Regions from separate parts of the Peribacillus sp. NPDC094092 genome, predicted to be linked through region 1. Evidence: predicted binding sites of a transcription regulator. Region 1 holds the regulator's gene; each other region holds the start of a gene.
What was found. The regulator LexA, encoded in region 1, represses DNA repair genes until DNA is damaged. The targets are predictions, from matches to a motif close to CGAACATATGTTCG.
Positions count from the first base shown of each region.

Region 2: recA (recombinase RecA) is a predicted target of LexA. The motif match lies at 859-872, and genes of this name have one in related genera.
Region 3: ACQKNS_RS00735 (YolD-like family protein) is a predicted target of LexA. The motif match lies at 1,030-1,043, and genes of this name have one in related genera.
Region 4: ACQKNS_RS14405 (DNA polymerase thumb domain-containing protein) is a predicted target of LexA. The motif match lies at 1,112-1,125, and genes of this name have one in related genera.

Region 1 is NZ_JBNNUC010000001.1:565,311-567,520, reverse strand. It holds gene ACQKNS_RS02670 (hypothetical protein) at 1-132, opposite strand, end outside; gene lexA (transcriptional repressor LexA) at 631-1,254, opposite strand; gene yneA (cell division suppressor protein YneA) at 1,410-1,721, shown strand; gene ACQKNS_RS02655 (YneB family resolvase-like protein) at 1,734-2,210, shown strand, end outside.
Region 2 is NZ_JBNNUC010000001.1:933,718-935,927, reverse strand. It holds gene ACQKNS_RS04365 (competence/damage-inducible protein A) at 1-670, shown strand, start outside; gene recA (recombinase RecA) at 1,017-2,063, shown strand.
Region 3 is NZ_JBNNUC010000001.1:158,269-160,478, forward strand. It holds gene ACQKNS_RS00725 (hypothetical protein) at 1-189, opposite strand, end outside; gene ACQKNS_RS00730 (hypothetical protein) at 523-645, opposite strand; gene ACQKNS_RS00735 (YolD-like family protein) at 642-893, opposite strand; gene ACQKNS_RS00740 (LysR family transcriptional regulator) at 1,380-2,210, opposite strand, start outside.
Region 4 is NZ_JBNNUC010000002.1:1,110,971-1,113,180, forward strand. It holds gene ACQKNS_RS14395 (hypothetical protein) at 1-27, shown strand, start outside; gene ACQKNS_RS14400 (C40 family peptidase) at 111-764, opposite strand; gene ACQKNS_RS14405 (DNA polymerase thumb domain-containing protein) at 1,180-2,210, shown strand, end outside.

The sequences.
Region 1 (2,210 bases):
TCCCAAAGCGATGGTAGGGATGAATTTCGGATGAATAGGAAACATGACCTTAATAAGTTGAGTGAGAATCATGATGATAGGAATGGCAATTACTGCATCCCAAAAGTTTGTATGAATGGTTGGGAAGTCCATAATTTCACCACCTTAAAATGAAGTTATCAAAATTAATTTTCACTTTTTATCAAGGCTTTATACAATAATAAGTAAATTCATATTTAAAACTAATAAATAAAAGGGTATGCACCATTTTTTGAAGATTTTCAGAATTCAATTTTAAAGCCGTCAATCCATATTATTCGCGGATTGGTGGCTTTTTTTTGTGATATCGGTAATTAAAGTAAAAATATATTCAGTACAAAAGAAGGCTTTAAGGGCGAGTCTGTCATTATCCAGGCAAAAATGATTTTAACAGTGAGCGGTATTTCAACGCTCTCCTTCCTTATGAATGAGCTTCTTTCCAAAGTATTTATAACAAGAGGGATAGTGAACTTTACATCCGCTATAAATGATGTAATTTTCACACGTAAATCGATTCTATTAAAAAAATATATCAAAACCTACTCTTCCATATGCATATTGAGAGAATCCGGAACATAAATTAAACAAACAAAAAAAGCGCGGGTAGCGCTTTTAGTGTATTTGCCTATATAAGCCTATTACTTTTCCAAGTATCGAAACATCTCGTAAAATAATGGGTTCCATATTTGAGTTCTCAGGCTGCAGCCTTATGTAATCCGGTTCCTTAAAGAATCGTTTTACAGTGGCTTCATCATCTTCCGTCATGGCCACGACGATATCTCCATTATTGGCATTGCTTTGTTGTTTCACGATGACATAGTCTCCATCATGAATTCCAGCTTCGATCATACTTTCACCCATGATTTCCAGCATGAATACATGGTCATCATGTGGAACCATGCTTTCGGGAAGCGGAAAGTATTCTTCTATGTTCTCGATGGCCGTTATAGGCATGCCCGCTGTTACTTTTCCAAGTAACGGCACGTTCACGACATTGGCTTTGGGAATGTTGTTCGCTTCCTCCGAATTCATTATTTCAATGGCCCTTGGCTTGGTTGGGTCGCGTCTAATCAGGCCTTTACTTTCCAGGCGGGATAAATGTCCGTGAACTGTTGAACTTGATGCAAGTCCCACTGCTTCGCCAATCTCCCGTACGGAAGGTGGATACCCTTTTTGGCGAACCTCTTCTTTGATGAAATCAAGAATATCTTGCTGCCGTTTTGATAGTTTAGTCATTTGTGCACCTCTTCCCCAATGTTCTTTGCTATATTATAGCATGGCCCCAAAGTCTATACAAACATAAGTTCGAATTTAGTTGTTGACTGAAACAAACGTTCGTATTATAATTTGATCATAACATACGAACGAACATTCGCTTTGGAGGGATATTTATGAAAAAATTATACAAAAATTATATTTATACGATTCTATTAGCGGGATCCGTATTCATCTTTTCAATTTTATTCTCTTGTACATTGAACAATGATCAAAAAAATGATTTCCTTTCCATAGAAGTAAGTGAAGGTGACACCCTATGGGGAATTGCCGAAGAATATGAAGAAGCAAATTTGACAAAGAAAGAATTCATTGGTTGGATAGAAGAGCATAATGGAGTACGGGCGGAGTCGATTAAACCTGGTCAAGTCATCGTCATACCGGTTAAGGGGGAAGAACTTGTCCAGAATTTGGCCAGTGAGCAGTGAAGGTAGGGTATTATGAAAGCGGTAATCTATTGTAGGGTCAGCACAGAAAAAGAGTCACAGGAAACATCATTGGCAAGGCAGGAAGATGAATTAGTCAAATTGGCAGAAAAGATGGATGTTGAAGTCATTTCCATAATAAAAGAACAGGCAAGTGGTTATGAGTTGAATCGGGATGGCATTTTTGACATGCTCGAACTATTTAAAACCAAAGAAGCTGAAGTATTATTAATCCAGGACGAAACAAGGCTGGGAAGAGGGAATGCCAAAATAGCGCTTTTCCATGTCATCCTTAAAGAAGATGTGAAAATTTATACGCTCTCACACGATGGGGAACTTGAGCTATCTGATTCGGATGCGATGGTCATCCAGATAGTCGGAATTGTAGAAGAATACCAAAGGAAACTACATAATCTTAAAATAAAGCGCGGGATGATGAGGGCCGTTGAAAAAGGGTATCGTCCTCAAAAAAACCTTCGGAATCAAAGGAAT
Region 2 (2,210 bases), 370 kb from region 1:
AGGTGAAGCCGAACTGGAAACGGTGATTGAAGATCTCCTTGTCAATCAAACGAATCCGACAATTGCTCCGCTGGCAGCCGAAGGGGAAGTGACGTTAAGGATCACCGCTAAAGACTCATCTAAGGAAAAATGCGAAGAGCTTATTTTGGAAGCGGAAAAAGAAATTCTTAGCAGGGTCGGCAAGTTCCATTATGGTAGTGATAATACTTCGCTAATAAAGGAACTTGTAAAAGAACTAACGGTCCGCAAGCTTTCGATTGCGGCAGCTGAAAGCTTGACCGGAGGGATGTTCCAAGAACAGCTGACAACCATCCCGGGCGCCGGTAAAGTCTTCAAAGGCGGAATTGTCTGCTATACGAATGATGCGAAGGCTAATGTCCTCGGTGTCAGTGACGATACCATATCCGAGTATGGGGTGGTCAGCGGAGAGTGTGCAATGGAAATGGCCTCTAATGTCCGTAACAAGCTCGATGCGGATGTAGGCATAAGCTTTACGGGCGTTGCAGGGCCGGATGAACAAGAAGGCAAGCCTGTAGGTACAGTATTTATTGGCATTTCCTATCGGGATGGAAACACTCATTTCAAGGAGTTGAATCTTTCAGGAAGCAGGGCGCAAAACCGTATTCGGAGTGTGAAGTACGGCTGTCATTACCTATTAAGGGATTTATAAACGCTAAAAGCAGAGCTTTTCACAGCTCTGCTTTTTATTTGGTTTTAGAAGTTTGTTTCTTGAAAAATAGGGGAAAAAGAAAAAAGTTAATTCAATGAAAATGTTTTTTTGGGGGAGTAAGTGAAACGAAATGGAGATTTCCTATATATAAAACGTTTTTTTACAAAGAATATCCCGAAAGAAAAAAACGAATGAATGTTCGACTTTTTGCTTGGCAAAATAGTAAAAAGAGTATATAGTAAAGATAGGTTTTGAGACAGGGGGCAAACCTTGATCTCAAATAATGGCTAACGAAGTACACCTTTAATCGGGCAGCCGATTATTTGAATATAGAGGAGGAAATTGAGTGAGCGATCGTCAAGCGGCTTTAGATATGGCGTTAAAACAAATTGAAAAACAATTTGGTAAAGGTTCTATTATGAAACTTGGGGAACAGTCAGATCGTAGGATTTCAACGATTTCAAGCGGTTCTTTAGCATTGGACGTAGCATTGGGAGTGGGCGGTTATCCAAGAGGCCGGGTCATTGAGATATATGGACCTGAAAGCTCCGGTAAAACGACTGTTGCATTACATGCTATTGCAGAGGTACAAAAGACTGGAGGCACGGCTGCATTCATTGATGCCGAGCATGCTTTAGATCCAGCCTATTCAGAAAAACTGGGTGTGAATATTGATGAGTTACTGCTTTCACAGCCTGATACGGGTGAACAAGCCTTAGAGATCGCTGAAGCGCTAGTTCGAAGCGGAGCGGTGGATATCATTGTCATTGACTCGGTGGCAGCACTTGTTCCTAAAGCTGAAATCGAAGGCGAAATGGGAGATTCCCATATGGGTCTTCAAGCCCGGATGATGTCTCAGGCACTTAGAAAACTGTCTGGTTCCATTAATAAATCAAATACCATTGCCATTTTCATTAACCAAGTCCGTGAAAAAATCGGTGTTATGTTTGGGAATCCGGAAACGACCCCGGGAGGCCGGGCATTGAAGTTCTATTCAACTGTTCGTCTGGAAGTGCGCCGTGCGGAACAATTAAAACAAGGTAATGAAATCGTCGGTAATAAAACGAAAATCAAAGTTGTAAAAAACAAGGTTGCTCCACCATTCCGTCAAGCAGAAGTTGACATCATGTATGGTCAAGGGATTTCACAGGAAGGTGAGATCATCGATATGGGTGCAGATCTTGATATCGTCCTTAAAAGCGGATCGTGGTATTCATACAATGAAGAGCGTGTCGGACAAGGTCGCGAAAATGCGAAGCTGTTCTTGAAAGAAAATCAGGATATCGCTAAGGAAATTTCTCAGAAAATCAGAGATCACTATAATCTCGATGGAGAGCATGAATTACCGCCAGAAGACAATGAACCAGAAGAGCATTTTGATTTGCTTGATTAATGATATTTGGAAAAGGCCTAAGCTTGTTCGCTTAGGCCTTTTATGTATATTTTAAGAAAAGTGCGGGAATTTTCAGCGTATTAAAGGGCATTGAAATCAGATTTACTGACTTCTCCCATAATGAATGCTGTAGATTATGATGGTTGA
Region 3 (2,210 bases), 410 kb from region 1:
TTCTTCATCATTTGCCAATGCAGAAAATAAAGCTATCGTGCCTAATTTGTCGAATTCTACATCTCCAGATCCACCTTTAGTAAAACTAAAGTATAGTTCCGTAAACGCCTTAGCCATTAATTCGTAGTTAGGTTCATTTACAAAATAGCCATTTCCTAGCAGTTCTTTTCTTGGTTTACTCTTTTTCACATTAGAATAGTCCTTTCAATTAAACTATTTATTCTTTTCCTTATACAAAAACAGCCTACTTTCTTCTTTGGCTATACACTCGAGAAGCTTCTTTCTAAAATATTCATTAATATCGATATTCTCCGTTGAAATAACTTCTACATCGGTCATTTCCACATCATTAAGATTTATTTTTGACTTTTTATCCAATCAATTATCACTCTCCTGTCCTACATAATAATCTCCAAACAAAATAACTTATATTCACATTTCACTAAATTTTCTATGAAAATAGTAACAAGTAAAATTATATAAAATAAAAAATCACTAATCGTTATAACTGGTGATTTCTATTCATTTTGTATATTTAGCTAAGATTTCCTTCACTTCTTTTTTCAAGTACTCATCTACTGTAAATTCATTTAGGAATGTTCTACTTTTAATCCACATTTTTCTTTTTGGTTTTGCTTTAGTCATTTTTTCACTCCATTACCTTCTACCGCTACAAGATCTTCAAACTTCACCTTAATAATATGTCCCTTCTCATTTTCCAGCTCCAAATATATCGCCTTTGTGAATGGATCTAGCCTGTGAATCATCCCTGTATACTCCCGATCAAATCCATCTTCCCAAACTGTAAACTTCACTGGTGAAGCAAACTCCATAGCAACATGTATTTTGTTCTCAAACTCCTCTAATTGATACTCATCTAATATTGGCTTTATTGACGGTAATAATCCTTATTTACGTCATTTAATAATTTTACGTATTCAGGCAGCATCAAACCAGGTTGCCATTTAAGCTTTCCACGATCTTTTATAGACATAAGAACATCTCCATTTCATTCTATAAATACACTACAGAACATTTGTTCTTAATTTAGTCAAAAAAATGAAGGGGGAAAATTTCCCTTCTAAAGATAACGTAGGTATTTTTCCTGTAACAGTGTTTTAATTAACTTCTCCATATCCAAGCTACCTTCTTCCGTTGCTATTCCAATTCCTTCGATTACTAGCGTTTTATCTGCTGCATTATCTTGCAAGTTTTATCACACTAACTATCTATTAGTTGGCGGGTATGGATCGAGTAAAACCAGTCAACAAGTTTAATTAAAACAATTGGGTCACTCCCTGCTTTGATTTTCGACAGTTTGAGGGAAATAAAGATTTATATCAAGCATTCATTACAATAAAACAAGCTTGTTGTTTTTCTTATTCAACCGATTCATTGTTGGAAAATTTATCCCTAATTTCTTCGAAAAACATATTGGCGGCATTGGAAAAAACCTGATGTTTCTTCCAAACAATATTTAATCCGGATTCAAGTCTCGGTTCTAATGGTCTAAAACAGAGGTTACTATCACTAGATGTATTTGCTATTTTATCAATGGTGACTGCGTATCCTATTCCTTCCTCAACCAATATGGCAGCATTATAAACAAGGTTATATGTAGTGACCACGTTTAATTTATCATAATCTTCCCCAAACCACTCAGAAAATTCATTTCTAGTTAATTCCGGTTTAATAGCTTGCCTTGATAAGAGAAGAGGGACATCTATTAAATCAGTCCTCTGTATGCTTTCTTTTACAGCTAGGGGACTATCTTTTCTCATAACAACTCCCCACACATCTTTGGCCGGGATATTGAAATAATTGTATTTTGACAAATCGGCTGGTTGAATTAGAATTCCAAAATCAAGTAATCCCTTATCAAGTTGCTCTGTCACATCATCGGAGTTTCCACTGTAAAAGTGATATCTGATAGTTGGATATTTAAACTGCAAGCCTTTTACTATCTGCGCTATTAGCTTCATAGCCTCTGTTTCTCCACCCCCTATGTAAATATCTCCCCCTATCGTTTCTTCCATAGAATAAAATTCCTCTTCTACTTTAACAACCATATTTATGATTTCTTCTGCTCTCTTTCTTAGGATCATTCCTTCCTCTGTAAGAACGATATGGTGACTTTTCCGGATAAATAATTTCTTTCCCAACTCCTCCTCCAACTCTTTTAATTGCCTCGACAAAGTTGGTTGTGTAAC
Region 4 (2,210 bases), on a different contig from region 1:
ACGGATGAAATATTATATATAAAATAAAACAACCGGACTGAATCATTTTGGAATTCTGTCTGGTTGTTTTATGGGATTCGCTCACAAGAATGAGATCTTGTCCGATTATTTTATAAAGTTTTCGCACCTAAATATTTTGGTTTCCAATATGAATTATCCATATCCGTGATGGTTATTCCTTTAGAAGACGTAGCACTGATGAATTGACCATTTCCGATATAAATCCCAACATGGGATACCCCTGTTCCAGAAGTATTAAAGAATACAAGATCACCCTTAGCTGGTGAAGATACTTTTAAACCTGTATTGGAATAGAGCAATGATGTTGTACGCGGCAAGGTAATTCCTTGTGATTTCTGGAATACATAATAGACGAAGCCTGAGCAGTCGAATCCAGTCGGTGTCGTCCCGCCCCATTTGTAAGGTTTGCCTATTAAGGTTTTCGCATAGCTGATCAATGTAGTATTGTTGACATTATAAACACCAAGCGCATTAAATGTGCCCCGGCCGGCAATTCCATCGACAGTTAACCCTTTAGCTTTTTGGAATTTTTTTACTGCAGATGTAGAATAGGTGCCGTAATATGTAGTCAGTGAACCTGTATATGTGAAATAACCTTTGGTTTTTAAAAGTTGTTGTAGTTGTTTGACATCGCTGTGTGTCATTCCGGGTCTGAGGGTTTGATCTCCAATATTTGCAAAGGCTTGCAGTGGGGTTAGCATCATGGCAGATGCAACAGCAGCTGAAGCGATCCATTTCTTCATAATTTTCATTTCCTCTCTATCTATCTCTCTATAATTGTTAACAATATTATCCTACAATACCATTATGACAATTAGACATAATTTTAGTTACAGTTTCATTACAAAAAATGAGCAGTAAGACTAACTGAAAAACGGACGAAAGACTATTGAAAAGGGTTCAGTAATTTAAAAAAACTGAGCATATGGATCCATTGAAAATTATTCAAGTTACTAATTGATTCTCTTTTAAAAAAACTTTTTGGATACTAAGTTTAAATTTGGTATTTTATCCATTTTTAGTATCCATTATATTTTTCAAGGGAATTACAATAAAAAGTAGAAATTTGTATGAAAACTTCCATTGAATAAGAACGTATATTCGGTTAAAGTTATGAATATAATAAAAGCGAACGTATATTCTTGTTAGGGTGAAGAAATGATGGATTATGGGACGATGCCGAAACAATCAATTATGTGTATCGATATGAAAAGTTTTTATGCAAGCTGTTCAGCAGTCATGCTTGGTTTGGACCCGCTTGATTGCTATCTGGCGGTGGTTGGTGATTTGAAGAGGACAGGGAGCATTGTGCTCGCGGCTTCCCCAAAAATGAAGAAGGAATTTGGCATCAAGACAGGGTCGCGGATGTTTGAGATCCCGAATGATCCGAGGATTGTCGTCGTTGAACCTAAAATGGCGACCTATTTAAGGGTTTCGACGGAAATCACCCGCTTGTTCAACCGTTATGTGCCAAAAGAAGCGATTCACGTATATAGTGTGGACGAAAGTTTTGTGAAAGTCGATGGTGCCGCTTCTTTATGGGGAGATGCCCGGATGATAGCTGAAAAGATAAAGGATGAAATCGAACGCGAATTACAGCTCCCTTGTGCAATTGGAATTGGACCGAACATGCTTATGGCCAAACTTTGCCTTGATTTGGATGCTAAACATAAAGGAATTGCTGAATGGAAGTATGAGGATGTGCCAAGCAAACTTTGGCCGATTTCCCCGCTTCGTGAAATGTGGGGGATTGGCAGGCGTGTTGAAAAAACCCTTCATGGAATGGGGATATTTACGGTTGGGCAGCTTGCCAATTATGATCTTGAATTACTTGAAGCGAAGTTTGGGATTATGGGCAATCAGCTTTACCACCATGCGTGGGGAATAGATTTATCCGATATGGGGGCAGCGATCATCGAAGGGCAGGTAAGCTTCGGCAAAAGTCAAATACTGCTGCGGGATTATAAGGAGGAGCATGAGGTGAAGCAGGTCATGCTGGAAATTTGCGAAGAGGTTGGGAGAAGGGCACGCACCCATCGCAAGGCAGGAAGAACGGTGAGCCTAAGCATTGGTTACAGCAAGGATGAGTTTGGCGGAGGTTTCCATCGTTCGCGTTCGATTAGCGAACCGACCAACATTACGATGGAGTTATATAAAGTTTGCCTGGAGCTTTTTCATGAGAACTATAA